Regions from separate parts of the Mesorhizobium sp. M0119 genome, predicted to be linked through region 2. Evidence: riboswitches for the same ligand, from Rfam matches in the RefSeq annotation. Region 2 holds a riboswitch; the other holds the start of a gene.
What was found. Region 2 has a riboswitch for thiamine pyrophosphate ahead of thiB (thiamine ABC transporter substrate binding subunit). Riboswitches for the same ligand answer to the same signal wherever they lie in the genome.
Positions count from the first base shown of each region.

Region 1 (9,405 bases), on a different contig from region 2:
GCCGCTCCTAAGGCCTCGGCCATCTCGACCGTGAACGTGCGTGGATCGATCTCGATGGCGACCGTAGCTGTTTTCGACAGAGCGAAGCGGCGTCGCAGGAACTCTATCAGAGCGAGGAACTCGGGTGGTCCTATGAGAGACGGAGTTCCGCCGCCGAAATGTATGTCGCTCACGGGCAACGTCTGCGGCACTCGCTCCGCAACCAGACGGATCTCTTCACGCAGGGTCGCCAGATAGTTGAGGATCGGCGCATCATGGCGGGTGATGGTGGTGGGGAAGCCGCAATACCAGCACGCTGATCGGCAGAACGGAACGTGCAGATAGAGTGACACCGGACCGTCAGCCGGCAGGTTCTTGAGCCATTCCTCATAAGCCTCGGCGCCGACCGCCCCAGAGAACTCCGACACAGTCGGATAGATAGTGTACCAAGGCAGCCGGGCCTCTCGATATTTCGTGGTCTGCAACAGTTACCGTCCCATGCTGATAACCACCAACCTTACCGCTGCGCTCGCCTGTGTCTTTGCGCTATGTCAGTCCGTTCCGCTTTGGGCTCGAAACTTGTATTTCGCAGCAATAGCGGCCGTTCAGTCTTGGCTGGACGGTCAGCGACTGGCCATGGCTGTTCCCGCCGCGACCCTCACGCGTACCGTTTGGTTCCACCATCCCTTCCCTTCAGCGTGCGCCTGGTCGCGTAGATTCTGCTGAGCGGCTGCCGCATCCAACGAGATAACACCGCGTTGGGACCAGACTTTGCTCGCCAGCTAGCGCAGCCCCATGGTGATCTCTGGCATCTCGATGAGCTCGTTTTGTGAATTGCTGGCAAGAAGCATTAGCTGTGGCGCGCCGTCTATCAGGACGAGAGCCTGCTCGACGCGACCGTCAGGTCCGCCGCAATGCCAAGGCTGGCGCGCCTACGGACTCCGTGGTGAAGGCAAGGCTGCGCGTTCAGCGCGTGATTACCGACCATCGCGCTCGCCAAAATGACGGCGTCGTACCGAGCGGTGCCCGCCGCATGATGTCTCAACGTCGGGGCTCACAGCAAACAAAGCTGTCGCCATTGAACGAAACTGTCGCGAAGCGAACAGACGAACCGTAGCCGAAACGTTTGCCGTTCGTGCTTGGGTTGATCCGCAAGGCAGAAAGGAAGGAAGAGCGAACCAAGGTCCGCCGGCACACTTGAGCTTCAAGCCGCAGCTGCGTCGTCAGGATGGCACGTCATTTGCAGTAGAAGCCTTTGTGACGGCCCGCCCACAACTAGCGGAGATGACGGTGATGGTTTGTACAGAAATGTTGAATGGCGTCGTTTCGGCAATAATTATATTTGTAATAACAATTGCATATCTGTAACAATAATACCCAATAGTATTCTCAATTTCTCATGAACATCTGGCATGACGAGCGCATCAAAACTGCTCAAAAATTCACTCAATGCGCATCGTTATCGACTGGTTCCTTAGCAAAAATTCATTCACTGACGTCCATTCCTTTTACTCTTTGAACGGAGATCAACAATGAATATTAGGAGCCTCCTCCTCGGCTCAACTGCGGCACTGATTGCCTTTTCCGACGCTCGCGCCGTGACCGCCGTTGCCGAGCCTGACCCGACTGAGTACGTTAAAATCTGCGACGTTTACGGCTCGGGCTACGTCTACATTTCAGGCACTGAGACCTGCCTGCGCATCGGCGGCTATGTCCGTTACGACATCGGCTTGCGCCATGTCGGATTGTTTGACCACGCAAGAACCTCGGATGTGAGGACTGGCGAGCATCAGGGCACATGGCAAAACAACACGCGCTTCACATTGAAAACTTGGACCGGCCAGGAGACCGAACTCGGCACGTTGAAGACCTACACCGAAACCCGCATGAACTTCGGTAACCGCCACACTTCGGTTTCGGACAGTTCTCGGTCCTATGCCTTCAACGGAGACAGCACCTTGACTTTCGCCTGGATTCAGCTTGGTGGCCTCCGAGTTGGTAAGGACTGGTCGGCCTTCGACATGTTTATCGGCGGCGCGGGTGACGTACTCAACCAGACGCCGGTTCCGTACGGCGCTTTCGGTACCAATGTGGTTCAGTACTACTTCGACGCCGGGAACGGCTTTTCGGCCGTGGTTTCGCTCGAAGAAGGCTCGGGCGTGGTCGGCACAATCGACAGCTACTCTCCGCACGTAGTCGGCGGCTTGAAATACACACATGGCTGGGGCGCGATCACCGGCGTTGCCGCTTATGATAGCAACTACGAATCGGTGGCCGCCAAGGTCCGTGTCGACATCAATGTCACCAACGAACTGTTGCTGTTCGGAATGCTCGGCTACGGTTCCAACGGCAAGCTCAACGACGACTCCACGAACGCCATCGACGCTCATGGTCGCGGCTTCTATAAGAGTTGGGGTGGGAACTGGGCTTTCTGGGCTGGCGCCACTTACAAGCTCAACGAGACAACTTCGTTCAACCTTCAGCTCTCCGGTGATCAGCTCAAGAACCATGGTGTCGCTGCAAACGTCGCCTATGCGTTTCTTCCAGATTTCACAGTTACGGCGGAACTCGACTATAGCCGCTACGGCAACTTCGCCGTCGGCAAGGTGGACGCTTCCAACGTGAACTGGACCAACGCCAACAAGAAGAGCGGTGTCGCCGGAATCCTGCGTTTCGAACGCTCATTCTAACGCGATGAAAGGGTTGAGTTCCGGTTGAGCGGAACAATCCCGCAACACTCCAAGAGAACGTCGCATGAAGCTATACGAGATTGGAGCCTCGATCTCGGGGCCGGACGATGTTTCATATCAGATCTGGTCCGGATGATCGCGCAGGCGATATTCATCGCCCGATTATGTGTTTTGATCCGCAGCTCTTTCATTTCCACATCCCTTCCGCCCGCGTGACGGACCCTGCCATCCAGCAGTACCCGGCCGGGTTTTCCGAACTCGAAGGCCCAGTCGGGTGAGGAGGTGTTCAACTTGTTGATCGATTGTGGGGTGTGGCCCGATGCACTTGAAAATCGCAAATGGATCGCCTCCGTTCAGCCATCCCTGGGAAATTCGGGCGCGAGAACAAGCTCCAGAGCATAAGCGAGGCTGATCGAGGAACAGACGATTCTCAAGTGATGCTCCATCCGATCTTGCGCCTGCCGGGTTTGATCGCCCGACGATCACCGCCGCGGCCCGAATGCGCTTGACAAGATAGCGCTCGCCCGTTCAACCTGAGGCATTCACCAGGGGAGTCCCGGCAAGGGGCTGAGATACTGCTGGCTTTCGCGGCGCAGTGACCCGTTGAACCTGATCCAGTTCATACTGGCGTAGGGACGGTGCAAGCGCTTTGCGGGAGTTTACGCCCGAGGTCCTGTTTCGAGCAGGTCGCTAGAAGCGTCTTTTCATCCTTCCGGCACAGAACTGGGTCTCCAATGCAACGAGCAAAGGAGCCTCAAGATGAATGCCCTCACGCCCGCCGTCTCGACGGGACCGCTGCCAGCCTCGCGGAAAATCCACAAATCCGGTGCCATCCACCCGCAGATCAGGGTGCCGATGCGCGAAATCTCCGTCCATCCGACGGCCGGCGAGCCGCCCGTCACCGTCTACGATCCGTCTGGCCCCTATACCGACCCGACTGTCGAAACCAGCATTGAAAACGGTCTTGCCCGGCTTCGCCACGAATGGATCACGGCGCGCGGCGATGTCGAGGCCTATGACGGCCGCCGCGTGCGGCCGGAGGACAACGGATTTGTGACCGGTGAGCGCCTGACGCCGGAATTTCCCATTCGCAACCGGCCACTCAGGGCCAAGTCAGGCGAGGCGGTGACCCAGCTTGCCTATGCGCGCGCCGGCATCGTCACGCCCGAAATGGAGTTCGTCGCCATCCGCGAGAACCTTGGTCGCGAGATCCTGCACGGCAAGCTTGAGCGCGACGGCGAGGCCTTCGGCGCGGCGATCCCCGACTTCGTCACGCCTGAATTCGTCCGCCACGAGGTGGCGCGCGGACGCGCGATCATTCCCGCCAACATCAATCATCCCGAGAGCGAGCCGATGATCATCGGCCGCAATTTCCTGGTGAAGATCAACGCCAATATCGGTAATTCCGCCGTCACCTCCTCGATGGCGGAAGAGGTCGAAAAGATGGTCTGGGCGATCCGCTGGGGCGCCGATACCGTGATGGACCTGTCGACCGGCCGCAACATCCACAACATCCGCGAATGGATCGTCCGCAACTCGCCGGTGCCGATCGGCACGGTGCCGCTCTATCAGGCGCTGGAGAAGGTGGGCGGCATCGCCGAGGATCTGAGCTGGGAGGTCTATCGAGACACGCTGATCGAACAGGCCGAACAAGGCGTCGACTATTTCACCATCCACGCCGGCGTGCGGCTCCACTATATTCCGATGACTGTTGACCGGGTCACGGGTATCGTCTCGCGCGGCGGCTCCATCATGGCCAAATGGTGCCTGCACCATCACCGGGAGAGCTTTCTTTACGACCATTTCGCGGAGATATGCGACATTTGCCGCGCCTATGACGTGTCCTTCTCGCTCGGCGACGGCCTTCGTCCCGGCTCCATCGCCGATGCCAATGACGCGGCGCAATTCGCCGAGCTGGAAACGCTCGGCGAGCTGACGCAGATCGCCTGGGCGAAAGATTGCCAGGTGATGATCGAGGGGCCCGGCCACGTGCCGATGCACAAGATCAAACAGAACATGGACAAGCAGCTCGCTGTCTGCGGCGAGGCGCCGTTCTATACGCTTGGACCGCTGACCACCGACATTGCGCCGGGCTACGACCACATCACCTCAGGCATCGGCGCCGCCATGATCGGCTGGTTCGGCACGGCCATGCTCTGCTACGTCACGCCGAAGGAGCATCTCGGCCTTCCCGATCGCAACGACGTCAAGACCGGCGTGATCACCTACAAGATCGCGGCGCATGCCGCCGACCTGGCGAAGGGCCATCCGGCAGCGAAAGCCAGAGATGATGCCCTTTCCCGCGCGCGCTTCGAGTTTCGCTGGGAGGACCAGTTCAACCTGTCGCTCGATCCCGAAACCGCGCGGTCCTTCCACGACCAGACCTTGCCCAAGGAGGCGCACAAGCTGGCGCATTTCTGCTCGATGTGCGGACCGAAATTCTGCTCGATGCGCATCTCTCACGACATCCGCGCCGAGGCACAGAAAGAGGGCATGGCGGCGATGGCGGCGAAATACCGCGAGGGCGGCGATCTCTACGTGCCAGCGGACGAGACCGGCGCACCGCTCACGCCTCAGCCAGGTAAGCCATCATGAAGGTGCTGATAAAGGGGGCCGGCGTCGCCGGCCTCACCGCCGCCTTCGAACTCGCCGCCCGCGGCGGGACGGTCACTGTCGCCGAGATCCGGCATGGCCTTGGAGGCAATGCGTCGTGGTTCGCCGGCGGCATGCTGGCGCCATGGTGCGAGCGTGAAAGCGCCGAGCAGCCGGTGCTGGACCTTGGACGTGACGCTGCCGACTGGTGGGATGCGGTGCTGCCGGGTCAGGTGACACGGGGCGGAACACTTGTCGTGGCCCCCCCGCGTGATGCCGGCGAGCTCGACCGCTTCGCCAGCCGCACGTCGGGCCATCGGCGTGTCGATGAAGACGAAATTGCGCTCCTGGAACCCGACCTCGCCGGCCGCTTCCGGCGCGGACTGCTCTTCCCATATGAGGCTCATCTCGACCCGCGCCAGGCGATGGCAGCACTTCATGACAAGCTCGCAGCCATGGGTGTCAAATTCCACTTCGGCACCGACGCCCGGCATGTTTCCGGTTTCGATCGTCAGATCGACTGCACTGGAATCGCAGCAGCCGATGACAGGCTGCGCGGCGTTCGCGGCGAAATGCTGATCCTGCGCGCGCCTGATATCTCGCTGTCGCGCCCGGTCAGGCTGCTGCATCCGCGCTTTCCGCTTTATGCGGTGCCGCGTGCCGACACGCAGTTCATGATCGGCGCGACTATGGTTGAAAGCCAGTCCTCCGGACCGGTGACGGCGCGTTCGATGATGGAACTGCTCGGTGCCGCCTATGCCCTCCACCCGGCTTTTGGCGAGGCCGGGATCGTTGAAACAGGTGTCGGCATCCGTCCAGCCTTTCCCGACAATCTGCCGCGCGTGGAGGCACTTGGAACTGCCGTCGCGATCAATGGACTCTATCGCCATGGTTTTCTTCTCGCCCCTGCCATGGCGCGCCAGGCTGCCGACCTGATTTTCAGTCAAGACAGAACCAAGGAGCTTGCCCATGAAACTAACGGTCAATGGCGAAGCGCATGAGGTTGCCGCCACCACGCTGGCGGAGCTGCTTGCCGCGCTCGACTATGAGGGCGATTGGCTGGCGACGGCCGTCAACAGCGACCTCGTGCACAAAGCCAACCGGGCGGAATTCCAGTTGAGCGACGGCGACCGGATCGAAATCCTCTCGCCGATGCAGGGAGGCTAGCATGTTCGATCTTCTCGGGACAACGCTTCCCTCCCGCCTGCTTCTCGGTACCGCTCAATATCCTTCGCCGGCCATCCTTGCCGAGGCCGTCAAGGCGTCGGGAACCTCGGTGGTGACCGTCTCGCTGCGCCGCGAGATGGCAGGCGGCAGGGCTGGCGAAAAGTTCTGGTCACTGATCCGCTCGCTCGGCGTCAGAATCCTGCCCAACACTGCCGGCTGCCACTCCGTCAAGGAAGCTGTCACCACCGCGAAAATGGCGCGCGAAGTCTTCGACACGAGTTGGATCAAGCTCGAAGTGATCGGCAACCACGACACGTTGCAGCCGGACGTGTTCGGCCTTGTCGAAGCCGCCCGCATCCTGTGCGAGGACGGCTTTTCGGTACTTCCCTATACCACCGACGACCTTGTTGTCGCCGAGCGGCTGCTGGAGGCGGGCTGCAAGGTCTTGATGCCGTGGTGCGCGCCGATCGGTTCGGCGCTGGGGCCGGTCAACATCACAGCGCTGCGCTCGATGCGCGGCCATTTCCCTGGCGTCCCGCTGATTGTGGATGCGGGGCTCGGGCGACCGTCGCATGCGGCCACCGTCATGGAACTTGGCTTTGACGCGGTCCTCCTGAACACGGCGGTCGCCAAGGCGGCTGATCCGGTCGGCATGGCGCGTGCGTTCGGCAAGGCGGTCGACGCCGGCCGTGAGGCTTTCAGTTCGGGAATGCTCGAACCGCGCGACGTCGCAGTGCCATCGACACCGACGATCGGCAGGGCGGTTTTTTCATGAAGCTCGATCCCTTCTACTTGATCGTCGACAATGCCGCCTGGATCGAGCGGTTGGTCCCGCTCGGCGTCAAGCTGGTTCAGTTGCGCATCAAGGATAGGGACGAGACCACGCTGCGCTCGGAAATCCGCCGCGCGAACGACGTCTGCGCGGTCCATGGTTGCCAACTGATCGTCAACGACTATTGGCGGCTCGCCATTGAGGAAGGCTGCGACTTCGTACATCTCGGCCAAGAGGATTTGGCTGCGGCTGACCTGCTGGCGATTAAGTACGCCGGATTGAAGCTCGGGCTTTCGACCCACGATCACGCCGAACTCGAAACGGCGCTAGCGGCCGAGCCTGACTATGTAGCCCTGGGGCCTATTTATCCCACTAGCCTCAAGAAGATGAAATGGGCGCCGCAAGGGCTCGAGCGGCTCAGCGAGTGGAAACGACGGGTCGCGCCGATCCCGCTGGTCGCCATCGGTGGCCTCAACCCCGACCGGCTCGACGGCGTATTCGAGGCTGGGGCAGACAGTGCCGCGGTGGTCACCGACGTCACGCTGAATCCTGACCCTGAAGCGCGCACCAGAGAGTGGATAAAAGAGACCGCCCGATGGCGCTGAGGCAGGAGTTGCATGTACTTGTCGTCGGCGGATCGGACTCCAGTGGGGGTGCCGGAATCGCGCGCGATATCGAGACCCTCTCCGCCATGGGCGTGCGCAGCTGCCTTGCCGTCACTGCGGTGACGGTGCAAACACACGACATCGTCGCGGACATCCTTCATCTGCAACCCGGTTTGGTGGCCGATCAGATGCGTGCAGCGCTGCAGGCCAACAAGCTGGCGGCCGTCAAGATCGGCATGCTCGCAACGGCTGAGATCGTCGCCGCGGTTGCCGCTGTGCTGCGCGAAAATCCGGGCATACCGGCAGTCCTCGATCCGGTGCTGGCTTCCACGTCAGGCCGAGCGCTTCTTGAAGCAAGCGCCATCCCCATCATGAAGCAGCATCTGATGCCACTTTGCCGTATCGTCACACCCAATCTTATCGAACTGGCGCTTCTTGCCGGCTCAGAGCTAGCGGTGGATGAGGTCGGCGCGCTTCAACAAGGACAACAACTGCTCGCCGCCGGGGTTCAGGCCCTGCTGATCAAAGGCGGCCACGGCTCAGGACCTCGCTCAACGGATGTTCTCGTTCGACCCAACCAAGAACCCGTGCGCCTTGACACTCGTCGGCTGGCAAGAACGATGCGCGGCACCGGCTGTGCCCTGGCCAGCGCGATAGCCGCGTATCTGGCGATCGGGGGATCGATTGAGGAAGCGGTGCGCCAGGCCAAGCTTCTGGTGTTCGAAAAGATTTGGAAACACCCCATATGAGAATCAGGCTTGCGATAGGCGGCCCCATTTTATCGCCGACGATTTCAGCCAACGGAGGGTCATGTTCGCTGGCCGGTGCTTATGACAAAAGCATCTGATCCTGACGCATTTGTGGCTCTGGTTTCGTCGATGGGTGAATGATCTTCGGTTCAGCAGACGATTAGCGGCGGGAGCCAGGCACCGCCAATCGCGTGGAATCTAGGATCATATTGCGCGAGCAAGAATCCCGTTGGCGGCGATTATCACCAAGGGGATCTTGGCGTCGGCGACTGTGTACACCTGACTAGATCTAGTTTGCGGCGATCATTCTTTGAGAATTCGCGTTTACCGGGTACCCACGATGCACAACGGGCGAGTTTTTCAAAGAGGCGCGTCCTCCTTCGAAGCGCTTCGGAGGGCCAGGCTCTAGGCTCGCCCCGAGCCCCTGCGTAGCCTGCGGGGAGCTGGGTCTCGGCCCATCCGGGTAACGATCCTTCGCCCAGACAAAGCTATGGAAACGATCAAAGCTTTGTTTTAGCTAGGTTATTACCGATTATCGCATAAAAAACTTGTTATCGCACGACTTAAAAAACTTGCAAGTCCACAGCATCATTGACTTGTCACCTATCAGCACTATATACTTGTAATCGCACAGCTCTAAAAACTTGCAGAGGCACGGCCATGGCCAAGCCCCATGAAAAACTCGCTGAATCACTGGCCGTCCTCAAAGAGCTGCAGGAGGGTGGGCGGCGCATATTCAAATCAGATGAGCTGACCCGCGTCCACCGGGAGCGGCTGCTGCAGAACGGGTTCCTGCGCGATGTTATCAAAGGCTGGCTCATGTCGACCGGCCCGCAGGCACAGCAGCAAGA
Region 1 covers NZ_JAMYTU010000058.1:7,039-16,443, reverse strand. Annotated here, with positions in the region: gene hemN (oxygen-independent coproporphyrinogen III oxidase) at 1-464, opposite strand, end outside; gene NKJ40_RS29200 (porin) at 1,512-2,669, shown strand; TPP riboswitch at 3,207-3,323, shown strand; gene thiC (phosphomethylpyrimidine synthase ThiC) at 3,429-5,264, shown strand; gene thiO (glycine oxidase ThiO) at 5,261-6,262, shown strand; gene thiS (sulfur carrier protein ThiS) at 6,231-6,428, shown strand; gene NKJ40_RS29180 (thiazole synthase) at 6,430-7,203, shown strand; gene NKJ40_RS29175 (thiamine phosphate synthase) at 7,200-7,805, shown strand; gene NKJ40_RS29170 (hydroxymethylpyrimidine/phosphomethylpyrimidine kinase) at 7,796-8,554, shown strand; gene NKJ40_RS29165 (Fic family protein) at 9,215-9,405, shown strand, end outside.
Region 1: linked by a shared signal. The riboswitch ahead of thiC (phosphomethylpyrimidine synthase ThiC) and the one ahead of thiB (thiamine ABC transporter substrate binding subunit) in region 2 are both predicted to bind thiamine pyrophosphate.

Region 2 (9,405 bases):
TAAGAGACGACGTGGCGCTGCTCGCCATTGATGACGAGGTTCTCGCCGCGCCCGTCGGTGAGATACTGCGCCAATGTCTCCTGCGGGTCGACGGCTTCGCGCTTCTGGTCGAGCGTGGCGATCTCCAGATTTGTGCCGAGCCGCACCGTGCCCGCGTCCGGCTTCAATTCGCCGGTCAGCATCTTCAACAGCGTCGTCTTGCCGGCGCCGTTCGGCCCGACCAGGCCGACGCGATCGCCGCGCTGGATGCGGGTCGAAAATCCCTTGACCACGGTCAGATCGCCAAAGCTCTTCTCGATGTTCTTGGCTTCGATCACCAGTTTGCCGGATTCGGCGGCGTCGCTGGCTGTCATCGTCGCCGCACCCTCGGCGCCGCGGTGGCCGCGAAAGCGCTGGCGCATGGTCTGCAACTCACCGAGCCGGCGCATGTTGCGCTTGCGCCTTGCCGTCACGCCATAGCGCAGCCAGTGCTCCTCGCGCACGATCTGGCGACCGAGCTTGTGCTGCTCGCGCTCTTCCTCTTCCAGCACCGTGTCGCGCCATTCCTCGAAATAGCCAAAGCCCTTGTCGAGACGGCGGGTCTGGCCGCGGTCGAGCCAGATTGTGGCGCGTGACACGCGCTCGAGAAAACGACGGTCATGCGAGATGACGACCAGTGCCGAGGAGGTGCGGGCAAGCTCCTCCTCCAGCCATTCGATGACCGAAAGGTCAAGATGATTGGTCGGCTCATCGAGGAGGAGAATGTCGGGCTCGGGCGCCATGACGCGGGCGAGGGCGGCGCGCCGCGCCTCGCCGCCGGAGAGATCGTTCGGCCGTTCCTCGCCGGTCAGGCCGAGATGCTCCATCAGATAGGTGGCGCGGTAGGGATCGTCGGCCGGCCCGAGCCCCGCCTCGACATAGGCGCGGACAGTCGCAAAGCCGTCCATGTCGGGCATTTGCGGCAAGTAGCGCACGGTCGCCGAAGGCTGGCGGAAGACTTCGCCGTCCTGCGGTTCGATCAGCCCGGCGGCTATCTTGAGGAGCGTCGACTTGCCAGAGCCGTTGCGGCCGACCAGGGCGATCTTGTCACCAACTGAGGCCGTCAGGGCGGCACCGTCGAGCAGCGGCGTGCCGCCAAATGTCAGCTTTATCCCGTCGAGATTGAGAAGCGGCGGCGCCATGTCAGCTTTCTGGGCTCAGCTTTCCGGAAGAGGGTAGGGATGCGCGAGCAGCAGCGCGCGGCCGCTGGCCAGCGCGATTTCCAACCGGCCCCTGACCTCGTTGGAAATGGTCAGCGACGAGCCGAACGCAACCTCGACATGGTCGAGCGGCCATTTGGCACCGGTGACGCTCAGGCCGGCGAGATCGGAGAAGCCGAGCACCGAAAACAGCGTGCCGTCGGCATAGTCGAAGCCAGTCTTTCCCGGCAGCAAGGGAATGCCTTCCTGTGCGCCGCTGGTCAAAAGCACTTCCGTCCCGCCTTCCGCCAGCCGGACGCTCAGCGCCAGATGCAGGAAGATGTGGTCGGTACGTTTGCCGCCGAAGGCGCCTGCGAGCACAAGGCTGGTCGCACCACGTTCGAGTGCGGCGGCGATAGCGAGTTCACCGTCGGTCTTGTCTTTTTCGGCGGGAAACACCTGCCGTGGCACGGCGGCCAGATCCTCCGGCAACTCGGCAGGCACCGAATCGAAGTCGCCGACCCAAAGTTCCGGCCTCAGGCCCAGCATGCGGGCATGGCCGATGCCGGCATCGGCAGCGATGACGCGGGAGCCTTCGACCTGGCGGTCGAGCAGCGGCGTGCGGATGAGATCGCCGCCAAGCAGGATGGTGAATGTGCTCATATCTCGTGGCCCTTACCAGCCCTGCCCCGGAAACGGAAGATGAAACGGCAGACGAAACGGAAGGCTGGGCTTTGGATGCCCGGCAAACTTCCGCTTGCGCAGCACTTCGGCCGGGCCTATGTGTCGCAACGCTCTAACGGGGTGCCGGACGCGATTTTCGCGGACCGGCTGAGAGGCAAGACTGCCAACCCGCTGAACCTGATCCGGTTTGTACCGGCGGAGGGATTAGACGTTTCGGACAGCCCGACGCCTCAATTCCTTTCAACGCGAACGAAGGAGGCGCCGATGCGCAGTTTTTTCCACTCTCTTGTCTCAATTGTCCTGCTTGCGGCATCCGCGCTCGCCCTGCCAGGGCAGGCATCGGCACAGGATAGACTGACGGTCTATACCTATGAAAGCTTCACCGCCGATTGGGGTCCGGGACCGGCGGTGAAGAAGGCCTTCGAGGCCGAATGCAGTTGCGTCGTCGAATTCGTCTCGGTCGCCGACGGCGTGGCGCTGCTCAACCGTGTGAAGCTGGAAGGCGCCGCGACCAAGGCCGATATCGTACTTGGCCTCGATACCAATTTGACGGCGGATGCCAAGGCAACCGGCCTGTTTTCGCCGCACGGCGCCGTGTCGGGCGTCAGTGTGCCGGGCGGCTGGAGCGACGATATTTTCGTGCCGTTCGACTATGGCTATTTCGCCGTCGTCTACGATACCGAAAAACTGAAGAGCCCGCCGAAGAGCCTCAGGGAATTGGTCGAGGGCGATGCCGGAGAGAAGATCGTCATCCAGGATCCGCGCACCTCGACGCCGGGCCTTGGCCTGCTGCTGTGGGTCAAGTCGGTCTATGGCGACAAGGCGCCGGAAGCCTGGGCCAAACTCAAGGCGAAGGTGCTGACGGTAACGCCGGGCTGGAGCGAGGCCTACGGCCTGTTCACCAAGGGCGAGGCGCCGATGGTGCTGTCCTACACCACCTCGCCGGCCTACCACATGGTCGCCGAAAACACCGAGCGCTACCAGGCGGCGTCCTTCGAGGAGGGCGAATATCTGCAGATCGAGGTTGCGGGGATCACCACCAAGGGTGCGAAGAACCCGCTGGCAGAAAAGTTCATTGCCTTCATGACCGGACCGAAATTTCAGGATGTCATTCCCGAAACCAACTGGATGTTCCCGGCCGGCAAAACCGACAAGCCGCTCAACCCGGCGTTCGACAAGCTGGTCAAGCCGACCAAGACCTTGCTGTTCAGCCCGGAAGACGTCGCGGCCAACCGCAAGGCCTGGGTCGATGAGTGGCTTGCGGCGATGAGCAAGTAGGGCTCAAGCCTCGTCGGATGTTTGCGCCAAGCCACCCCCCTCTGGCCTGCCGGCCATCTCCCCCTCAAGGGGGGAGATCGGCAGCTTTGTCGCCTCTCCTCGTCCTGCCACTTGTGAGATTGGCGAAGGCGGCTGAGTGCGCAATCTCCCCCCTTGAGGGGGAGATGGCCGGCAGGCCAGAGAGGGGTGGGCTCGGCCATTGCCAGGTATTTCCTTCGATCAACACCTGTCGTAGTGTCGGGTAGCGCGACATGCATACGCGTCATCCGGCCGATCCCCGCGTCACTGCCGGCATCGTCGCGCTCGCCGCCATCGCGCTGCTGATCGGCGGTGCATTCGCCGGGCTCGTCGTCGAAGCCACACGCGACCTGTCCGGCGCCGCCTCCGCTTTCGATTCCTATCTCTTGCGCGTCGTCCGTTTCACGCTCTGGCAGGCTCTGCTGTCGACCCTGCTCTCCGTCGCACCGGCGCTGTTCGTCGCGCGTGCCCTGTCGCGGCATCCGCGTTTTTTCGGGCGAGGCTTCATCCTCCAGCTTTTCGCCGTGCCGCTGGCGCTGCCGGCCATTGTTGCCGCACTCGGTGTCTTGGCACTCTATGGCCGCGCCGGGTATTTCGCCGGCACGCTCGGCGCGATTGGCGGCCAGAGCTGGCCCGGCATCTATGGCCTGTCGGGCATACTCGTCGCCCATGTCTTCTTCAACCTGCCGCTGGCGACGCGGCTGTTCCTGGAGGCGTTGCAGACCGTGCCGGCCGACCAATGGCGGCTGGCGAGCCAGCTTGGCATGGGTGCTGCGCCGGCCTTCCGGCTGATCGAATGGCCGCCGCTGCGTGCGGCCTTGCCGGGCGTTGCCGGGCTCGTTTTCATGCTGTGCATCACCTCCTTCACCATCGTGCTTACGCTCGGCGGCGGACCCAGCGCGACGACGCTGGAGGTTGCCATCTACCAGGCGCTGCGTTTCGACTTCGACCCGGCGCGGGCTGTGACGCTGACCCTGCTGCAGATTGCCCTGACCTTCGTCGTCGTGCTGGCCTTGACGCGGCTCGGCGCCAATATGGTAGGGGATGCCAATCTGCCGGTGGCGCCGCGCCGGTATTTTTCAGCCGGTGCGGCCGAGACCGTGCTGAACGCATTGGCGATCGGGCTGGCACTGCTGTTTGTCGCCGGGCCGATGGCGGCCACGTTGGCAGCCGGGCTTGGCGCCGATCTCGGCCGCCTGGCCGGCGAGAGCGCGGTGCGGCAAGCGACGGCGACCAGTGCCGTGCTCTCCCTCCTATCGGCGCTGCTCTCTGTGGCGTTGTCGCTGTCGCTGGTCATGGCGCGCCGGGCGCTGGCGCTCACCCGGCGGCAGGGCCGGCGGACACTGCTCGAACATCTGGCCGACACCGGTGCGGGGTTCGTCCTGGTGGTGCCGCCTATCGTCATCGGCGCCGGCTGGTTCCTGCTCTTGCGCACCGTCAGCGATGTCTTTGCGATCGCCCCTGTCATGGTCGTTGCGGTCAATGCGGTGATGGCGATGCCGTTCGCCATCCGCGCCATCCGCCCTGCCTATGACGCGTCGAGCGAACGCCACGAACGGCTCTGCGCACAGCTTGGTATCTCGGGCTGGAACCGGTTGCGGCTGGTCGACTGGCCGTCGCTGCGGCGGCCGCTCGCCACCGGCTTCGCTTTCGCCATGGCGCTGTCGCTTGGCGATCTCGGCGTCATTGCGCTGTTCGGCAGCGATTCCGTGCAGACCTTGCCCTATCTGCTGCTGGCGCGCATGGGCAGTTACCGCACTGAGGATGCCGCCGGCCTGGCGCTGCTGCTCGGCCTTGTCTGCCTGGCGCTGGTGTTGGCCGCGGACTGGCTGGGAAGGGGCGAGAAATCATGATGCCGACCAGCCCGGAACGGTCCATTTCGGTGGAAAAAGGCGCGGCCGTACGACTCGATAATGTCTCGTTCAGCTATGGTGAAACGCCGCTTGTATTCGATGTCGATTTCCCGGCGTCGGAAATCACCGCCATCATGGGGCCGAGCGGTTCGGGAAAGTCGACGCTGCTCAATCTGGTGGCCGGTTTCGAGACGCCGCGGTCGGGCCGCGTGCTGATCGGCGGCGCCGACGTCAGCACTGCGCCGCCATCAGCGCGGCCGGTATCGATGGTGTTCCAGGAAAACAACCTGTTTGCCCATCTTTCCCTCGAGCAGAATGTCGGGCTCGGCCGCTCGCCTTCGCTCAGGCTGAGCGAGGCTGACCGCGCCGCAATCGCCGCAGCGCTGAAGCGCGTCGGCCTTGCCGGCAAGGAAAGCCGGCTGCCGCGCGAACTCTCCGGCGGCGAGCGGCAGCGCGTCGCGCTCGCCCGGGTCCTGGTGCGCGACCGGCCGGTATTGTTGCTCGACGAGCCGTTCGCTTCGCTCGGACCGGCACTGCGCGACGACATGCTCGACCTGGTGGCCGACGTCCATTCGGAGCAGCGCATGACGGTGCTATTCGTCACGCACCAGCCGGAAGATGCGCGCCGTATCGGCCAAAACATGGTTTTCCTGGATGGTGGCACAGTTGCCGCGACGGGCACCGCCGCTGATTTTTTCGTCGGGGCTGGACCGGAGGCATTCCGACGCTATATCGGCTCGGGTCCGTTTGCGGCTGGATCACGAGATGTTGCCCGGAAGCGGACATAATTTATGGTCAAACCGGCAGAAGGCGAAGCGGCGCTTGCTTGCCATGGTCGAGGTAGTGTGGCTAGGTCCGCCAGGAGCTGGTCCGGCTTAGACCGTGATTTGCCCTTGCTGCCTCGTATCTGTCGGACGCACGAAGGACGCCTTAGCACTTGATTTTGCGCGTGATGCTTTCCGGAAATCGCGCCCGATTTTCGCGGTCACGTCCCAGGACTTGAAAGGAAGCCGATCTGCCGACCGGCATCGACAATCGGAGGGTGAAACCGCTGGCGCGCTTTCTGGCGCTGGCCGGTCTTGCCGTGGCGCTGGCAAGCTGCCAGATGTTCACGCCTCCCGACGTGCAGGAATCGGGCTTCCAGCCCTCAGACAAGCCGATCACGGTCGACAATGTCGCCGCCAACAGCAAGCTCGCCCAACTGGCGAAGGCGCAGCACCCGCGCATCCTTGCCACCTATGGCGGTGAGTATTCCGACCCCAAGCTCGAGCGCATGGTGGCCAAGGTCGTCGGCAGACTGACCGTGGTGTCGGCCAACCCGACCCAGACCTACCGCATCACCATCCTCAACTCGCCCAACGTCAATGCCTTCGCGCTGCCGGGCGGCTATCTCTACATCACCCGCGGCCTGCTGGCATTGGCCAACGATTCGGCCGAGCTTGCCGCCGTCATTGCGCATGAGATGGGCCACGTTACGGCCAATCATGGTCTGCAGCGCCAGCAGCTGGAAGCGGAAGAGGGGTTGGCGACCAAGGTCGTTTCGGATGTGCTCGGCGACAACCCGACGGCCAAGGCGGCGCTGGTCCGCGGCAAGCTTAGGCTGGCGCAGTTCTCGCGCAATCAGGAGCTGGAGGCCGATGCCATCGGCATCAAGTCGATCGGCGAGGCCGGTTTCGATCCCTACGCCGCCGGCCGCTTCTTGCAGTCGATGTCGGCCTATACCGATTTCCGTTCCATCAGCGGCGCCACCGACGCCAGCCTCGACTTCCTGGCGACGCACCCCAACACGCCGCAGCGTATCGATCTCGCGCAGCGCCACGCCCGCCAGTTCGGCGCGCCCGGTGTCGGGTCGCGCGACCGCGATTCATTCCTTGCTGGCATAGACGGGCTGCTTTACGGCGACACGCCGGAGGAAGGCTATGTGCGCGGCGAAACCTTCCTGCATCCTGGCCTCGGCGTGTCGTTCTCGGTGCCCAACGGCTTCATCATCGACAATTCGGCGGCGGCGGTGACGGCGACAGGCCCGGGCGACATCGCAATCCGCTTCGACGGCGTCTCGATCGACAAGGACCGCTCGCTGACCGACTACATCCGCAGCGGCTGGGTTGCCGGCCTCGACGAGAGCAGCGTGCGCCAGGAGACGATCAACGGCAACGAAGCGGCAACCGCGCATGCCGGTGCCGATGGCTGGCAATTTGACATTGCGGTGATCCGCGCCGGCGGCCAGGTCTACCGCTTGCTGACCGCGGCGCCTTCGGCCAGCACCTCGCTGAGCACGGTGGCGCGCTCGGTCAGCGGCTCGTTCCGCATCCTGAGTGCTGCCGAGAAGGCGGCGTTGAAGCCGCTGCGTATCCGCATCGTCACGGTGCAGCCCGGCCAGACCATGGGCTCCCTGGCCGCACAGATGGTCGGCGTCGACCGCAAGCTGGATCTGTTCAGGGTGCTCAACGCGCTGTCGCCGGGTGCCGCGGTTTCGGCCGGCGACAAGGTCAAGATCGTCACCGACAAATAGCAGCTGACGCGATTCAGGCTGCGAGAAATTCCGGATTCTGCTTTACCAGCGCCGCCTTGAGTTTTTCCATGGCGCGCGCCTCGATCTGGCGGACACGTTCCTTGGAGATGCCGAGCGTTTCGCCGAGTGCTTCGAGCGTCGCGCCCTCGTCGCTCAGCCGGCGCTCCTCGATAATCCTGAGTTCTCGCGCATTGAGCGCGCCGAGTGCCGTCTTCAGCCAAACCGAGCGGCGCTCGACGTCGATCGTATCGCCAACGACCTCGTCGGGCAGCGGATCATCCGAAACCAGGAACTCCATCCGCTCGGTTGCGCCCGCATCGTCGGCAAGCGGCGTGTTGAGCGAGCTGTCCGGCGCCGAAAGCCGGGAATCCATCATCGCCACATCGGCCTCGGAAACGCCGAGAGCCGCCGACACTTCGCGGTAGAGCGTGGCATTCGACGTCTGCTCGGCGCCGTTTGCCAGGCGGGCGCGCAGGCGCCGCAGGTTGAAGAACAGCGCCTTTTGCGCCGAGCTGGTGCCGCCGCGCACGATCGACCAGTTGCGCAGGATATAGTCCTGCATCGAGGCGCGGATCCACCAGGTCGCATAGGTCGAGAACCGCACCTCGCGCTCGGGCTCGAAACGGGCCGCTGCCTCCAGCAGCCCGACATGGCCTTCCTGGATCAGGTCGCCCAGGGGAAGGCCGTAGTGGCGAAACCGCGACGCCATGGAAATGACCAGCCGCATATGCGCGACGGTGATGCGGTGCAGCGCGTGCTGGTCATTGTTTTCCTTCCAGCGCAGCGCCAGGAGATGCTCTTCGTCACGTTCCAGATAAGGGGCTTTCATCGCCGCGCGAACCATGGTCCGTCCTGCACTGTCTTGCATCATGCCGCGCTCCTGCTTCAGGCGTTGCGGTGCGATCGAATCGTGAGTTGGCGCCGATGGTTGAAATGGCGGCACCGCGCCCTACAACAGCCAAGAACGTGCCATGCGGGGGAATGTTCCCCCGGACTGTCATGTCGATTGCGCTGTTCCAGGCGATTCACCACCGGCCTTGACTCAGCCGGATGGCGCCGGGAGATGCTGGTTGAGAATGGGATTTCAAGGGCGCGAGATTTTTGAAATTTAGTTTCTTATTCTGGCATCGCGCATCTGTCATTTTCCGGCACTCGCAATGACGCCGGACATCGGCCAAGGACGGGATCACAGAAAAATGAAATGGCTCAAATCGCTCATTGTCGCCGGAACGCTGCAGCTTCTGGCCATCGCCGCAAGTCATGCCGGTGCCAATCTCGACCAGATCAAGCAATCCGGCGTCTTCAAGGTCGGCACGGAAGGAACCTATGCGCCCTTCACCTATCATGATGCTTCCGGCGCGCTGGTCGGCTTCGACGTCGAGATCGCGCGGGCCATTGCTGAGCGCCTCGGCGTCAAGGCCCAGTTCCTCGAAGGCAAATGGGACGGGCTGATCGCCGGTCTCGACGCCAACCGCTACGATGCCGTTATCAACGAGGTCGGCATCACCGCGGCGCGCAAGGCCAAATATGACTTTTCCGATCCCTACATCGCCTCCAAGGCGGTGTTGATCGTGCGCGGCGACAACACCGATATCAAGAGCTTCGCCGACCTCAAGGGCAAGAAGGCGGCGCAGTCGCTGACTTCGAACTTCGGCAAGCTGGCTGAAACCAACGGCGCCGAACTCGTCGGCACCGACGGCTTCGACCAGTCGATCCAGCTGCTTCTTACCGGCCGCGCCGACGCCACCATCAACGACAGCCTGTCCTTCCTCGATTTCAAGAAGCACAAGCCAGACGCCAATGTGAAGATTGCCGCCCAGGAGGAAAACGCCGACTATTCCGGCGTCATCGTGCGCAAGGGCGATCCGGAACTGGTGGCCGCCATCAATAAGGCGCTGGCCGA
Region 2 covers NZ_JAMYTU010000006.1:162,771-172,175, forward strand. Annotated here, with positions in the region: gene NKJ40_RS08625 (ABC-F family ATP-binding cassette domain-containing protein) at 1-1,160, opposite strand, end outside; gene NKJ40_RS08630 (thiamine diphosphokinase) at 1,176-1,820, opposite strand; TPP riboswitch at 1,948-2,062, shown strand; gene thiB (thiamine ABC transporter substrate binding subunit) at 2,106-3,119, shown strand; gene thiP (thiamine/thiamine pyrophosphate ABC transporter permease) at 3,371-4,990, shown strand; gene thiQ (thiamine ABC transporter ATP-binding protein) at 4,987-5,778, shown strand; gene NKJ40_RS08650 (M48 family metalloprotease) at 6,033-7,502, shown strand; gene NKJ40_RS08655 (RNA polymerase factor sigma-32) at 7,516-8,373, opposite strand; gene NKJ40_RS08660 (amino acid ABC transporter substrate-binding protein) at 8,699-9,405, shown strand, end outside.